One region of the Priestia sp. YIM B13490 genome, then DNA from elsewhere that is predicted to be linked to it. Evidence: riboswitches for the same ligand, from Rfam matches in the RefSeq annotation. Region 1 holds a riboswitch; each other region holds the start of a gene.
The links. Region 1 has a riboswitch for ZMP and ZTP ahead of ACFX4R_RS20065 (phosphoribosylaminoimidazolecarboxamide formyltransferase). Riboswitches for the same ligand answer to the same signal wherever they lie in the genome.

Region 1 (5,641 bases):
TATTAGTGGTTCTTGGAATTATTCTGTTATTCTTTCTTAATCAAAGATTGAATAGTAAAACATTGGAAATGGAACTTCCGTATATTCCTATAAATAATAAAAAAAAAGCAACAGTATGGGGAATACTATTTGGCATCATATCTGTATCCATACTAGGGGTTTTAAGCTATAAACTTGCGTTTATCATCGTATTGGGAACCGCATGTATACTTGACATAAAATTATTGAAGAAAATTGATTATTTATTGCTTATTACTTTTATATGCTTTTTTATATTTATAGGAAACATATCGGAATTAAAGGTAGTACAGACATTTGCCAACGAAAATCTCAAAAGTCCCACATCTATCTTTTTCAGTTCCATAATTTTAAGCCAACTGATAAGCAATGTACCAGCTGCGATCTTTTTATCAAAATTCTCCGTGAATTGGCAGCCTTTATTAGTAGGTGTGAATTTAGGTGGACTTGGCACGATTGTGGCTTCCCTCGCAAGTGTAATTTCATTTAAACTTTTTATTAAGAGAGATCCACAAAAAAGTAAAATGTACCTTATAAGGTTTAGCTTTTATAACTTTTCGATTTTAGCTCTTTTAACTCTTGTTTATTATTTTACGATGAAAAATCAACATTTCTTTTAATACAAAGTAATTGGTTTAAACAACTTTGGGGTTCTACCAATATAAAAAAACCAATTTCTCAAATTTTAATACTGAGAAATTGGTTTTTTATTATGAGATTTTAATTTGATATAATAGTATTTTTAATTTTTTTCCACATAACTCAATAGGGGGATACAACGAAATGAGTAAAAAAACGGCTTTGTTGCTTATAGATGTCCAAAACATCATGTTTTCTTATGAAGGTGGATCTTTATGGAATGAACAGCAAGTGCTTCAAAATATTACTTATCTAAGGGAAAAAGCTCACCAATCTAATGTGCCAATTATCTATATCCAGCATACAGACCCTAGTTATAATAGTATGCTTAGTGAAGGAAAAGTCACATGGGAAATCCATCGTGATGTTAGCCCCTTACCAACAGACATAGTTATTCAAAAATCTTCTTGGGACGCATTTTATCAAACAACTCTACATAAAAAACTTCAGGAACTTGAAATTGGAAGATTAGTCATTGCAGGGATGCAAACTGAATTTTGTTTAGATACTACTTGTAGAAGAGCATATAGCTTAGGTTATAAAGAGAATATCTTAGTAAAAGATGCTCATAGCACATTTGATACGGCTGTGCTTTCAGCTTCAAAAATAGTAGAACATCATAATAATATTCTAGGCGGCAGATTCGTTACATTAAAAGAAGTAAAGAAAATTATATTTTAATCTAATAAATAACTTTTCAAAGGAAAAAACAGCCTTTCAAAGGCTGTTTTTTGTTCCTGGAACGCACATTATGGTAACTAATTTCGTATAGGATATACATCTAGTCCTCCTTTATTTGTTAAAATTAAAGAAAAGGGGGGAGGGACCATATGATCATATCTGCAATGGTTGCTGTAGGAAAAGAAAATGTAATTGGGAAGGATAATGATATTCCCTGGAGACTCCCAAATGATTGGAAATATCTAAGAAAAGTTACTATGGGGCATTCAATTATTTTAGGTAGGAAGAATTATGAATCCATCGGAAAACCTCTGGAGGGACGTAAAAATATTATAATGACCACAAATGAAAATTATAAAGCTCCAGGTTGTTATATAGCTCATTCAGTTGAACAAGCTCTTTCCATGTGCGAAGGGGAAGAAGTATTTATCCTTGGAGGAGAGGAAATTTATCGACAATTCCAACCCTACACTCATAAATTGTACATAACTAAAATCAATCATTATTTCAAAGGTGATCGCTTCTTTCCAGAGTTTGATTTTTCTCTATGGAAAGAGTTATCGGTTGAAAAAGGTATTGAAGATGAAAGAAATCATTATGAACATTACTTTCATGTATATGAAAAAATCAACTAATTAAGTTAAGATACCAATAAATACCTTTTATGTAAATTAGATTAGTATATAATATATAATTTAAAAAGAAAAATTTAGATAAAAGTATTGTTAAAATTACTTTTATTATGTAAAATTTACCTATAAAACAGACTATGTGTTACTGGCGTAAACATGGAGGACCATGAGGAAGCACATAGATAACGGCCGTACGCCTGGGCAAAGTATTTGAACATGAGTTCAAATACTTTTTTTATTTAGAAAGGGGATTTTTTACATGAAAGAGATTGGTTTACGGTACGGAATGAACCCAAATCAAAGTAAAGCTAAAGTTCAGAATGCTAAAAACACGCCTATTAAAATCTTAAATGGAGAAGCGAGTTATATTAACTTTCTAGATGCATTAAACGCTTTTCAACTGGTTCGGGAGCTTCGACAGGCTACTGATCAACCTGCAGCTGCATCCTTTAAACACGTAAGTCCAGCAGGTGCAGCTGTGTACTCTCCACTAAATGAGACACTTACTGAATCCTATTTTGTTAAAGGCCTAGACCTGTCTCCATTAGCGATTGCTTATGCAAGAGCGCGTGGGACAGATAGGATGTCTTCATTTGGAGATTGTGCTGCTTTTAGTGATGAAGTGGATATAACTGTAGCTAATCTCCTCAAAACAGAGGTTTCTGATATGATTGTTTCACCAAGCTACACTCAAGAAGCACTAGAGATTTTGAAACAGAAAAAGAAAGGAAAATATCTAATTTTAGAGATTGATCCAAATTATGTGCCTGATCTAATTGAAAAAAGAACGATATTTGGCATTACTCTAGAACAACAAAGAAATGATGTACAGATTGGGAAAGAAGTTTTCAATCAGATTGTTACGACTCAATGTGATATCCCTGATCATGCAAAGAGAGACCTTCTTGTTGCTCTTATTACATTAAAATATACACAATCAAACTCCATTTGTTTCGCATTAGATGGCCAAACAATTGGAATTGGTGCTGGACAGCAGTCCCGTATTCATTGTACGAGGTTGGCTGCTGAAAAAGCTGATAAATGGTGGCTAAGACAACATCCAAGAGCCCTTAACATGAAGTTCAGAGAAGGCATTTCTCGTGTAGAAGTTAATAATGCAATTGATGGATGGCTGAATGATGATATTACTGAGGTAGAAAATGAGCACTGGAAACAATGTTTTGAGGAGGTCCCTGCTAGGCTAAGTAAGAGTGAAAAACGAGAATGGCTAAAAAGATTAAAAGGCGTTTCCTATGCATCCGACGCTTTTCTACCTTTCCGTGATAATATCGATCGTGCGGCTCAAAGTGGCGTTAAATATGTGGTTCAAACAGGAAATTCTTTACGAGATGAACAAGTTACACAGGCAGCAAATGAATATGGGATGATCATGGCACATTCAGGTATACGTGTATTCCATCATTGAGCTATGAATTAAATATGATTAGCCCAAAAGAGCCAAGACTTATAAAGGGATTGGCTCTTCTAGAATGTTTTCGATACATGCGATTATGGCAACTACATTTTATATCATTTACATATAGTCATCTTTCTTATGAAACGAGGTTATTATGAGTGTCTTTAATTTAATTCAGCTAATTTTTTCAAACGTTCTTTGTCCCTAATAATGTAACCTCGCGACTGCTTTTCAATAGTCTTTGATTTACATAGCTGGGCTAGTACATGGAGTAGATGGCGATATGATACACCCAAGTATTCGCATACTTCAGTATGTTTTTCTTTATAAAAGTTATCATCAGCCGACAACATTATAAAAGCAGCAAGACGGTTCTCGAGTGGATAGGCCTGATTTTGTGTATACTTTGCTGAAATTTTAGTTGCTTTCTCACTTAAAAAACTGCATAAATATCTGAGAAATGTTACATCTGTTAAGAGCTTATTTTTACAGGTGTTAATAGGAATAGCTAAACAAATGGTTTTAGTGACAGTTTGTATAGCTTTAGAATATCTTTGTGAATTTAATAGTTCCACTTCCCCCATAAATGTTGGAGCTTGTAAAAAATTAATCAAGGACACTTTCCCATTTTCGTGTGTAACATAGAGTTTTGCCTTACCTTCAACAAGATAATAAATATATTGAGGATAGGAGCCTTCCTTATAGATAAATTCACCACGTTCAAATTCGCAGACCTGAATAAATGGAGTAATTGGAAAGGAAAAAAGTGATTGAATAGAGTATTTCTCGATATAGTAACTTTGCATAGGCTCGTTTAAAAATTTCATTTTTTCTCCTACTATTATAAAAATATGAGATATCTCACATTATTTTATGTTTTTACATGCTATGATGCAATAAAAGTTGATAGATCAATAGGGAGTTGTTTCATAAAGATGATCAAACAAGATGAATATTGGAATGAAGTAGCTAATAAAAAAGAATTTACTACGCCTTTTCAACCTGAATTATTCCTAACACATGTTAATCACAATGCTGCCATATTAGATTATGGTTGTGGGTATGGACGGACTTTATTGGAATTAAGAAGTTACGATTATAACAATTTACATGGTGTAGACTTTTCAGAAGAAATGATTAAAAGAGCTAAGTCTCATAACTCAGAAATCGATTTTCAAGTTATTCAAAGTGGGAAGCTTCCTTTTTCTAATGATTCTTTGGATGCTGTCTTACTTTTTGCAGTTTTAACATGTGTTCATAAAAGTGAGGAACAAAACGCTATTTTAAATGAGATTAAACGGGTACTAAAGCCAGGAGGTATTATTTACATCAACGACTTTCTACTGAATAGTGATGAAAGAAATAAATTACGTTATGAAAAGGCACTCACTAAGTATCATACATACGGGGTTTTTGAATTACCAGATGGGGCCATTTTACGTCATCATAGCGAAGAACGTGTGAAAGAATGGGTAGATCAATTTGAAACCTTAGAATACAAGAAAGTAGAATATACAACTATGAATGGAAATCGTTCAAATGGTTTAGTTTACATGGGGAAATTAAATTGAATTTATTATAGATAACATATAAAGGGGAATTGTAATGCTAGAGAAATTAGAGCTGGAAAAGATTAATCTTCAAGAAATTACAAAAGATATTAAAGATCAACACGTGAATTTTCCTGTATCGAATATTAATAATCACTGTCTTCGTATAGCTGTATTTTCAGGCGAATACAAATGGCACTATCATTCTAATTCAGATGAGCTTTTTATGGTTTTGGAGGGAGAACTTTTAATTGATTTTAAAGATAGGGATACAGCCGTGTTAAAACCGAATGATACGTTACTTATACCAGCTGGAACAATACATAGAACCAGAGCGAAACAAAGAACAGTAAATCTTTGTTTCGAGGATATAAACGCTGATACCATAATTATTGATGAGTAAATGAAATAACATAAACATTGTAAAAGCCATTTAAGATAAGTCTTAAATGGCTTTTACGTATGTACAGATAAATTCTTATAAGCTGTTTTATGTAAACAGAATATGTTACCGATCTTCCAAGAAAAAATTCTGAAAAGGTATGTTGAACATCACCATTTAGTGAGATATATAAATAAAATAATGAAAAAAGTATTAAGCGAGAAGGTGCGTCTCGTCTAATACTTTTTTCATTATTTTAAGTGGTAAGTTTTATGTTTAATTTTATGAAATCCTATCTGTGAGTCTACTAAATACAATCGGC
Region 2 (5,641 bases), on a different contig from region 1:
GATAAAGATATACTGTTTTTGGATACATTTTTCACTTTTAAATCAACTTTCAACAGCCCTTTTTCTTCACTTGTAGCTCCTTCATCACTATCTACTAAAATGTAAGAAGCGCTGTCAATGGATGCTTCAATCGTCTTATTTTTAGCCGAAGTGGATCCTCCCGTTTCCTTAGAACTGTTGCAAGCCGCTAATACTAGCATAAGTACAAAAGCCAAAGCCAAAACATTCATTTTTTTCACAGCTTCCCAATCCCCTTTATTTTGTTTTTTTAGAACTTTATCCCAAATAAAGGTTCCCCCTGTATAAATACTTAAACCTTAAAATCTATATTTTTTACAATATTTTGATAAAAACTAAGTCTAAATTCTCCACTGACCTAAATAAAAAAACACGAGCACGGGCTCGTGTTTTTTTATTTAGATTTAAAATTTTCTTGATTGATTTGTTCAGCTTCTTTCATATATCGGTTAGATTTGCCGCTTTTAATTCCCCAGTAATAAAAAGCTAATGATACGCAAGCAATCACTAGCATATCCCATCCGAAAGGCAAAATATTTTTGCCTCCGAATTTTTCGCTTCCTATGTAGGAAATAAAAATCATGCACGCTAAATAGATAAGCATCCAAGCCCCGGTTAAAAATTCTTTTTTAAAGCCCACCCATTTATTTTTCGCTTGGTAATAAAAATAAACAGGCAGGCCAATTGCCATAATAAAGATCACTTCACCTGTAAGTGGCCACCTTGCCCAGTAAAGCGTCAAGGAAGCAAAAACGAAGCCGCATGGCGCAATAACTGATGCCCCTTTTAAATAAAATGGACGGTAAAAGTGTGAAGCCGTTTTTCTTAATGTTATAAGCGCTACAGGACCCATAATATAAGAGATAAGCGTCGCTACTGAGATCACTTCTGCTAAGACACCCCATCCTCTAAATAAAAAGAGAAACAAGAAGCAAGCTGCTAAATTCAGCCACATAGCTGGGCGCGGGACATTGTAAAGTGGATGAAGAGTACCAAATATCTTTGGCAAGTATCCATTTTGCTGCATCCCGTATAACATTCTAGAAGTAGTTGCCGTATATGTAGCACCTGTGCCGGAAGGAGAAACAAATGCGTCTGCGTATAACACAATTGTTAGCCAGTTAATTCCAAGCGCAATCGCTAAATCAGCAAAAGGAGAATTAAAATTCAAATGATTCCATCCATCAGCAATTGATGACGGACTTACTGCTCCGATAAAGACAATTTGCAATATAATGTATACAATTCCTGCAATAAAAATTGAACCAATTACAGCTATCGGAATCGATTTATTAGGTGATTTTGCTTCTCCTGCCATATTTACAGGACTTTGAAACCCATTAAATGCAAACACAATACCTGATGTTGCCACTGCCGTTAAAACACTGGCCCACCCATAAGGGGCAACCCCATGCTCACTTGAAAAGTTTCCACTATGAAAACCAGCGAAAAATAAAGCCCCTGCCGTTAAACCAGGAATAATTAATTTAACAATCGTAATAAATGAGTTTGCTTTAGCAAAGAGATTTACCGTCCAATAGTTCACAAAAAAGTAAACGAATAATAACAAAGACGCAACTGCCAACCCCTTGGACGTTAAAATGCCATTGTCTACCAATTCATGAGTCCAGCGAGCCCACTTCCAGGGCCAAGTACTCATATATTGCACAGATGCAATAGCCTCCACTGTTATCGTTGAAGCGATTGAAATCCAGTTAGCCCAAGCAGCCAAAAAACCAATAAATGATCCGTGTGAATACTGAGGATATTTAACCATCCCCCCTGCTTGTGGAAACATCGCGCCCAGTTCAGCATATGATAGGGCAATGGTCAAAATAACCACCATTCCAATAACCCATGAAAAAATAGCCGCGGGTCCCGCAATTTGAGCTGCTTTCCATGCTCCAAACAGCCACCCTGAACCGATAATCGAACCTATGCCTGTCATGGTTAAAGCAAATGTTCCCATCTTCCTTTGCATATTGCTCATCCAAATCTACTCCTCTTCCCTAGGAAAATAAAAAAAACACTTGCGGAATTTTCTCAAGTGTTTGCCCAGGCGCGCGGCTTATACGCTATATGCTCCCCCATGGTCATCCATGTTGCGCCAGTCACATATAGGAATATATTTTTTATCAGTATATAACATTCATTTCTATTACTCAATACACAAAAATGTTTACATTACTTTTATAAAGATAATAAATTATTCGTAAAATTCCGAATAAAACTTCTGAAATCTCTTTTTAATTACAAAAAAAAACAACTAAAATCCTAACTTTTCTTGTTGTTTGATTCTTTTACTCCACGAGCAGATTACCTTCTAAAAATTATATTAATATATAATATTCATTTACATAATAAGAATTAACAGCTATATATCCATAGAATTCTTGCACTAGACCCTTTACTTATATACAATATGAAGAAAAGATACTAAAGTGAACTGCCCACCGCTTAGCTACGCTTGAAGTGGGAGACTTCTTTTAGGAAAACGTTAAAACCTACATATCATGCACTTCGCAACAAATGAAGTACTTCGAGCAAACTTCTCTGTTTACGCAAGCACAAAACAGGGAAAATTACGAAAAAAGATTGTTAGAGGGATGCTTATGAATTATGCAAATGTAAAAGTTCTTTATTTTGATGACGACGGAACCATTCCAAATCACCCTCGTCTTCCAGTTTTGTTGTATGAACACGTATTTATTAGTAAGAAAGAGAAAGTGGAGAGCATTTTTAATTCTCACAACTGGAAAAACAGCTGGGTAGGCGGCATACATGATTTTCACCATTACCACAGTAATTCTCATGAAGCACTAGGTGTAATTAGCGGATCTGCACGTTTAAAACTAGGTGGACATATGGGGGAAAATATCGTGGTGCATGCTGGCGATGTGCTCGTACTTCCTGCAGGAACAGGGCATATGCGTCTGCAGTCAACTGCTGATTTTAAAGTGGTTGGAGCTTATCCAGAGGGCATGGATTACAATTTAAGAACAGGAAAACAAACTGATCGCCCTCACGTATTTGATGAAATTGCACAAGTACCTATTCCTACAACAGATCCTGTTTATGGCGACAAAGGACCACTGACAGAGTGGTGGAACTAGACAAGCACTTATTGTCTAGTTTTTTTATTTGCTCTGTTTTATTCTTTCCATGAATCTCTATTTGAACATACAAATTCTTTTCTTATGATGCAATAGCAATATACTTTATCTCAGCGAAATAATAAAAACTTCCCGGTCAAAACTAAATTTCTTCTTTACCGTTCTCTTTTTGCTTCAAGAGCAACTTCGCTTAGATTATCCCCCTTTTTTTCCTTCGTAATCATTTCAAATATACTCCCACCATAACCTCTTTTTTGTTTTTCTAAAAAAATTTCCATAGATTATAACGAAATTTTCAAAAAACTTATTGCTTTACCATGTCAGACTTGCTATCATAGTGAACATTGTTAGATAAATTTTTAGTAGGAGGAGTAAAATTGAACAGAAAATTCATAATTTTTATTTTATTCATCATTCCATTTATTGCTCAATTCGTTTTTTTACCTTTTGTAAATAACATTCATCCAATTATTTTTGGATTACCTCTTTTGCATTTATGGTTATTTTTATGGGTCTTCTTAACGCCTGTGTGTACATTTATCATTTATCGTTTACAAAAATCTTGGGGGGACATTGAATAATGCAAGGAAATTTAACCGCACTTTTAATCACATCAGCAATTGTTCTTGTCGTTATCGCAATTGGCTTTATAGCGGGACGTGACAAATCATCTAGAAGCTCAGTTGAAGAGTGGGCTGTAGGTGGAAGACGTTTTGGAAGCCTGCTCGTCTGGCTTTTAGTAGGAGCAGATTTATATACTGCTTATACATTCCTAGGTCTTACAAGTACAGCTTATCAGGGGGGAAGCATCGCATTTTTTGCTATTCCTTACTCTGTTTTAGCCTTTTTAATTTCATACTTTTTTCTTCCAAAGCTTTGGACTGTTGCTAAAAAGCACAAACTTACTACGCTTGCTGATTATGCCAGAGAACGTTTTAGCAGTAAATTTCTCTCCTCTTTAATTGCTATAGTAGGTGTATTGATGCTCATTCCATATATTGATCTTCAGCTTAGCGGTATTCAAGATACTCTTCGCGTTGCAGGAACTGGCTACATTAACGTAAAAGCAGTCGTTATTCTTTCATTCTTTCTTGTGGCTCTTTATACCTTTTTCAGCGGAATTAAAGGTCCCACATATACGGCAATTATTAAAGATATTTTAGTATGGGCGATTATGTTATTTATGGTTGTTTCTCTGCCAATTATGCATTTTGGAAGCTGGGGCAACATGATCGACAATGTTGCAAAGGATTCACCTCAGCTATTAACGATCCCAACACAAGGACCTAAAGGCATTCCATGGTTTATTACAGCATCACTCGTATCTGCTTTAGCTTTATTCATGTGGGCCCACGCTGCTACAGGTGTTTTCACTGCTAAAAGTGCAGATTCGCTTCGTAAAAATGCTATTTTCTTACCGCTTTACAATATTGTTTTAATTCTAGTCATCTTCTTAGGATTTATTGCTTATCAAGTATTACCTCAAGATACAACGGATCCTAGATTAGCATTATTAACCTTAATTCAATATTCATATGGCGGCATTGGCCAAGGGTTAGCTTATGCAACGATTGCTCTTGCTTCATTAATTCCATGTTCTATCATGGCTATCGGAGCGTCTAACTTATTTGCAAATAATATATTCAGAGATTTAATTAATCCAAATGTACAGGGTAAAACATTAACAATGGTTACTCGTTCGATGGTTTTCGTTGTTATTGGACTGGCACTTTTATTCGGTTTATTATTCCCTCAAGCACTTGTTTCCCTACAGTTACTAGGGGTATCCGGTATGGTACAAATCTTCCCGGCTATCGTTATCAGTCTGTTCTGGAGAAATCAATCGAAAGAAAGTACGATTGCTGGATTAGTAGTAGGGCTGGTTGTGACGTTTACCGTACATGCCACAGGAAATTCATTTGGTCTTTATGAAGGATTCTGGGGATTATTATCTAACTTACTCGTAGTTGTTATTTTAAATCCAATCTTTTCGGCCAAAACAAAAGCAGCAACTAACGGCGTGAAAGAAACATTGTTTTCTAAAGGCACTGCGCAAACTGAATTAAAGAAAAACGCATAAAAAAAGTTCAGCCAATTGGCTGAACTTTTTTTAGATAATATTCTCTTTTTCAGAAGGGGGCGGAGCAGATTCTCTTTCCCAACATTCGATATTTTGATTGTTTTCTAACGCATCTCTATAAAAGACTGGATTTTTTCCTTCCTTTTTTTGCTCAGTATAGTCATGCAAGGCGGAAAATGCCACTTTCGATAATAGAAAAATAGCAATCAAGTTCACGACTACCATCATCCCCATAAATAAGTCTGCCAAATTCCATACAAGCTGAAGCTGAGCGATCGATCCAAAAATAACCATCGCTAAAACACCTACACGATAAGACCAAAGCCACAACTTATTTGAATTTAAAAACTCAATATTCGTTTCTCCATAATAATAATTGCCAATTAGCGTACTAAAAGCAAATAGAAATACCATGATAGCTAAAAACCCT
Region 3 (5,641 bases), on a different contig from region 1:
TTTTTTTATACGTATAAACAAGAAGTAAACGATTTTTTTAGAAGTTAATATTCATATGAAGAAATTAGAAAACACTGAAAATAACTATTGCGAACGCGCTGCATACGTATTAAAATATAGTAGAGTCAACATGCAATAAAGGCTCTACATAATCGGGACTGTAGTTCAGTGGGAGAATACTTGTCTGGCAGACAAGGGGTCGTGGGTTCGAATCCCATCAGTTCCATAAAACCAGTCGTATCAAGAGTTTAAAACGCTTTAAAACTCTGCAGGATGGAATGGTTGCAATACTATTTCATCTGACCTCTTCATGATTTCCATGAAGAGGTTTTTTATTTTCTTTTTACGATTGATCCTCATGATTTTTATGATTATTCTTTTCACTGCTCCTGCTGACAATTTCTCTAAGTTCGCCCTCGTCGCCTTTTGCATTGATGATTTCAAAAAGCTGATTCAGCCCTTCACTTGTTTCATCATTTGGTTCTTTGCCCATTCTATCCCCTCCTTTTGCTTCTAGGATGCCCATTTTTTTCACATTGTTTCATGTGAAAAGCAATTCATCAATATTAATCCGCCGTAAAAGTATACCTTTACGACCCTTGTGCAATTACTGGTTATACGGATATACTCAATCAATTCTTTAAATTTCGCAGCTTTTTATAGGGTTTCTAATACTCATCTATAATGAAATGATCATCACAAACTTCGTTAAAATCGTTCTCTTCGTGGAGATCTACTTCTTTATCTTTAGATATCTCGGTTTCTTGTGTAAATAGTTTAAAAAGCTTTTTTAACATTGTTCCACCTCATATCTTTCATTAATACATTCAGTATGATTAATTTATATGAAGCCAGTATGAATTGAAACTTAAGATAATGTGAATGTAGACATTAACGTGAGATGTTAAGCATGCTTATACCCTGGACAAAAAAGTTATTTCATTCTACAAAGAAGTGATTAGTATATCAGCTGTATGTGGCATTCGTTCTATAACAGTCGTCTTTGTTATTCGTTTTGCTATTGTACTAGGTAGCTTAGTTTTATGTATTATCGCTTTAATCCCTTAGTTATCAACATCCTTAAATACCATTCAAATGGTTTGTGTAGTTGGAATTATCCTTTTGCTTGCTTTGTTTTTCTTGGGTGATATCCACAATCAAACGAAAAAACGCAAGCTATAAAAAAGAACTTTGTATGCTGCTGCAAAGTTCTTTTCATAAACACTTACTGTTTGTTAAGAACTGTATGAAATAGCTCATACACTTCTCATACAATCGCTAAGACCTATTCAGTTAACAGTCCTTCTTACGTTTTTTTCAAACCATCCATATGCAATTTCAGCTTTAATTTCTTTATTTCCCGGAGAAACTAGGAAAATAACGTATGAACCGTTGTTTGGAAAGATAAATTTTCCATCTTCATCACTTACTAATGTACTTTTCGGCGGAACAACACGGTTAAATACGTTTACCCCTTTGGTAGGAAAGCCTTTTACCATTTCTGCAAATTTAATTTTCCCTTTTGGCTTTGAACGTATTGTAGTATTTGCTGGACTCACATTATCTGAAGTTGTTCCTTTTCCAGGCGGGATAGAATTAAACCAAATTTCAGCAGTAAAAGGTTCGTTGGAATAGTTAGTGATAGTAAAAGCATTCACAAATAAATCTACTCCGGAGCCGGAAGGGTTAACTAACCCGCCCCAAGCATTTCTATTTCCACCAAAACGAATAGGCTCAGTTTGTCCGACAAAATAGTCTCCTTTTAAAGATTGATATAAAGGATTAGGTATATTAACGGCTTTAATATAAGGTTTACTCGACTCGTAATTCGACATACAATCATCTCCTTTCTGTACTATATTTTATGAAGTTTTTCTATAAATGCTTGGACACATGCATTTAGAAATATATTTAATCTTTATATAAACGCAAAAAGATAGACCCGGTACTGAGCCTATCTTTTCCTATCGCTTAATGCCCTCGTCGACTGCTGGTGTATAAACGGATTGTTTTTTGACTTTATATTCCGATGCTTTTTTAATACTTCTACTATCACTTCTTAAAGTAGTAATCACCTATTCTTTTGTAGTCATAGAATGAAGAATCCTTACCTTTTTTTCGCAATATTCAACAATTTCATAACAGGCTGTGAGAATATCATGTCTAGACAGTTCTATTTCATCAAATACAAATTTTGAAAGTTGCTTCTGCAGAACCTCCAGCTTTTTGCTGTCTTCTTCATCGATCCATAGCCCTTCCGTAATACACACATCTGCTATTTTGTTAATAGATTGAGCCGTCCAGTTTAAGCCAGCTGAAGAAACAGTTTTTGTAAGTAAATCGTTTTTTATAGCTAGAATAACTTGACACACATGGGTATAGGCATCAACTTTCTTTTGGATAAATGCTTTGCGAAGCTCTTGTTTGTATTGCTCTTTCGACATCACTATAGCTACAACAGACGTAATGAATGTTCCTGCCAGCGCGATGAGCGACCCTATCAAAATTCCTATCAGTTCTCCTGACAAAACGTTCACCTCTTTAAAGGTATTTCTATATGCTATGAGAATGAAGGAATTGATATGAGGTAAACACCATGTAAAAACAGCCCTAACTTTTCTAAGTTAGGGCTGTAACACTAAAATATGATGGGAACCAAATTAGATAATACGACTTGTAATAATTCCTTCAATTTGACCGATTTTTTCTTCTAGCTCAGGCACAATCTCGTCACTTACTTGATTGTCAATATCGATCATTGTATACGCATATTCACCGCGGCTTCTGTTCACCATATCTGCGATGTTTAAATTGTAGTTTGAGAATACTTGCGTAAGTTGTCCTACCATATTCGGCACGTTGTGATGGAAAGCAGCTACGCGTTTTTTCCCAGTGTAAGGAAGAGATGCATTCGGGAAGTTCACTGAGTTTTTAACGTTTCCTGTTTCTAAGAAATTTTTCACTTGACGTGCTGCCATTACCGCACAGTTTTCTTCTGATTCTTGAGTTGATGCCCCTAGATGAGGAATTGGCACAACATTTTTCATGTTCAAGACATTTTGATTTGGGAAATCTGTAATGTATCTTCCAACTTTTCCACTTTCAAGAGCAGCTTTCATATCTTCTTCGTTTACAAGCTCACCGCGTGAGAAGTTCAAAATATGAACATCAGGTTTCATGATGCTAAACGTTTCTTTATTGAAAACACCTTTTGTATCGTCCGTTAATGGAACGTGAACCGTAATATAGTCAGATGCTGCAAATAGTTCTTCTAGAGACATTGCACGCTGTACGTTGCGAGACAAATTCCAAGCTGTATTAACAGAAATGAATGGATCAAAACCAATTACGTCCATATCTAAATCAAGCGCATCGTTTGCTACAAGAGCACCAATTGCACCTAAACCAATAACGCCTAACGTTTTACCTTTGATTTCTTTTCCAACAAACTGTTTTTTACCTGCTTCAACTAACTTAGGAATTTGATCACCTTGGCCATCCAATCCTTTTGTCCATTCAACTCCAGCAAATAAGTTACGAGAAGAAGCCATAATTGTAGTTAAAACCATTTCTTTTACTGCGTTTGCATTAGCTCCTGGCGTATTAAATACAACGATACCTTGCTCCGTGCAAGCGTCCACCGGTATATTATTAACCCCTGCTCCAGCTCGTGCAATAGCTTTTAAATTTTGGTCAAATGCCATGCTGTGCATGTTAAAGCTACGCACGACAATCGCATCTGGACTTTCGCTGTCGTTGTCAATTTGATAACCTTCTTGATTAAAAACATTTAGACCTTTTTGTGCAATGTTGTTTAATGTTTTGATTGTTTGTACTTTTTTTAATGTTAATGTGCTCATTTTGTACTCTCCTCTGATTATCATCGTAGTTTTACATGTTTTTACCTTTGGATAAAGGAACTTCATTTTTATTTTTTTAAAAAGTCTGGTTTTTTAGCCTACATATGTGATAACTTCTATATCCTCTCCCCCTAAACAGAAAGAGGTAAGAGATATGTATTAATCCCTTACCTCTGCCCAGGCGAACGGCTACGTCACTATATGCTTCCTCACGGTTATCCGCGTTTCGCCAGTCACATATAGTCTTTGAAATTAAGTATATTCTAGCAAACTCTTTCAGAACGTTCAACCTTTTTTTAAAAGTTTGCTTTTTTCAGTCTAATTTTTAATCTCTTTAGCGAATCTCCTAATATATTGACAAATACCCTAATACATGTTAAATAAGAAGAGTGATTAGCACTCTATCCACTCAAGTGCTAATTATTTTATAAGCCCTATTTGGAAAGGAGAATTTCTTATGTCAAAAAAAGAATTCAAAGCTGAATCAAAGCGATTATTAGAGATGATGATTAATTCCATCTATTCTCAAAAAGAAGTATTTTTGAGAGAACTTCTATCAAATTCAAGTGATGCAATCGATAAAATTTATTACAAAGCCTTAACAGACGACTCCTTGCGTTTTAACAAAGAAAGCTATTACATAAAAGTAACACCAGATAAAACTAACCGTACCTTAACCATTACGGATACTGGAATTGGCATGACGCAAGAAGAGCTTGAAAGCAGCTTGGGCACAATTGCGCGAAGCGGTTCCCTTGCGTTTAAAAACGAAAATGAAACAAAGGACGGGCACACGATTATCGGCCAATTCGGCGTTGGGTTTTACGCAGCGTTCATGGTGGCAGATGTCGTGACCGTGATTAGTAAAGCGTTAGGCTGCGATGAAGCCTATAAATGGGAATCTACTGGTGCTGATGGCTATACAATCGAACCTTGCGAAAAAGAAACGGTTGGGACTCAAATTATTTTAAAAATTAAAGAAAATACAGAAGATGAAACATATGATGAGTATCTAGAAGATTATCGTTTAAAAGAGATTATTAAAAAGTATTCAGACTTTATCCGCTACCCGATTAAAATGGACATAACGGAAAAACGTCCTAAAGAAGGTTCTGATAACGAGCTAGAAGATTATACAGAAGAGCAAGTTATCAACAGTATGGTACCGATCTGGAAGAAAAATAAAAATGAATTGACTTCAGAAGACTATGAGCAGTTTTATTCAGAAAAGCGCTACGGATTTGATAAACCGCTCACTCACCTTCATATTAATGTGGATGGAACGATTCGCTACAATGCCATTTTATTTATTCCAGAAAATAGTCCGTTTGATTACTACTCAAAAGAATTTGAAAAAGGGCTTGAACTGTATTCAAACGGCGTCTTAATTATGAATAAATGTGCAGATCTTCTTCCAGATTACTTTAGCTTTGTAAAAGGTATGGTAGATTCTGAAGATTTATCTCTTAATATTTCACGTGAAATTTTGCAGCAAGACCGACAGCTTCAGCTGATTGCCAAAAACATCGGCAAGAAAATCAAAAATGAATTAAAAAGCTTACTTAAAAACGAACGTGAAAAGTACGAGAAGTTTTATGAATCATTTGGCCGCCAGCTGAAGTACGGTGTTTACAGTGACTTTGGCAGCAACAAAGACGTATTAAAAGACCTGCTTTTATTCTATTCTTCTACAGAGAAAAAGCTCGTAACACTAGACGAATATGTATCGCGCATGCCTGAGGATCAAAGGTATATCTATTATGCATCAGGCGAATCGTACG

Region 2: another riboswitch for ZMP and ZTP. It lies ahead of ACFX4R_RS09010 (glutamate/serine transporter AimA); the one in region 1 lies ahead of ACFX4R_RS20065 (phosphoribosylaminoimidazolecarboxamide formyltransferase).
Region 3: another riboswitch for ZMP and ZTP. It lies ahead of ACFX4R_RS12990 (phosphoglycerate dehydrogenase); the one in region 1 lies ahead of ACFX4R_RS20065 (phosphoribosylaminoimidazolecarboxamide formyltransferase).

Annotation. Positions count from the first base shown of each region.
Region 1 is NZ_JBHZOT010000007.1:2,891-8,531, forward strand. It holds gene ACFX4R_RS20050 (SLC13 family permease) at 1-638, shown strand, start outside; gene ACFX4R_RS20055 (cysteine hydrolase family protein) at 802-1,338, shown strand; gene ACFX4R_RS20060 (dihydrofolate reductase) at 1,488-1,973, shown strand; ZMP/ZTP riboswitch at 2,102-2,180, shown strand; gene ACFX4R_RS20065 (phosphoribosylaminoimidazolecarboxamide formyltransferase) at 2,230-3,396, shown strand; gene yeiL (transcriptional regulator YeiL) at 3,552-4,214, opposite strand; gene ACFX4R_RS20075 (class I SAM-dependent methyltransferase) at 4,323-4,958, shown strand; gene ACFX4R_RS20080 (cupin domain-containing protein) at 5,011-5,340, shown strand; gene ACFX4R_RS20085 (serine hydrolase) at 5,602-5,641, opposite strand, start outside.
Region 2 is NZ_JBHZOT010000002.1:720,935-726,575, forward strand. It holds gene ACFX4R_RS09005 (DUF5105 domain-containing protein) at 1-230, opposite strand, end outside; gene ACFX4R_RS09010 (glutamate/serine transporter AimA) at 413-2,008, opposite strand; ZMP/ZTP riboswitch at 2,065-2,143, opposite strand; gene ACFX4R_RS09015 (cupin domain-containing protein) at 2,532-3,131, shown strand; gene ACFX4R_RS09020 (DUF3311 domain-containing protein) at 3,509-3,712, shown strand; gene ACFX4R_RS09025 (sodium:solute symporter family protein) at 3,712-5,211, shown strand; gene ACFX4R_RS09030 (alanine/glycine:cation symporter family protein) at 5,242-5,641, opposite strand, start outside.
Region 3 is NZ_JBHZOT010000003.1:605,486-611,126, reverse strand. It holds gene ACFX4R_RS13015 (HD domain-containing protein) at 1-48, shown strand, start outside; tRNA gene ACFX4R_RS13010 (tRNA-Ala) at 155-226, shown strand; gene ACFX4R_RS13005 (hypothetical protein) at 344-493, opposite strand; gene ACFX4R_RS13000 (DUF6143 family protein) at 1,290-1,835, opposite strand; gene ACFX4R_RS12995 (hypothetical protein) at 2,076-2,537, opposite strand; gene ACFX4R_RS12990 (phosphoglycerate dehydrogenase) at 2,661-3,860, opposite strand; ZMP/ZTP riboswitch at 4,029-4,107, opposite strand; gene htpG (molecular chaperone HtpG) at 4,318-5,641, shown strand, end outside.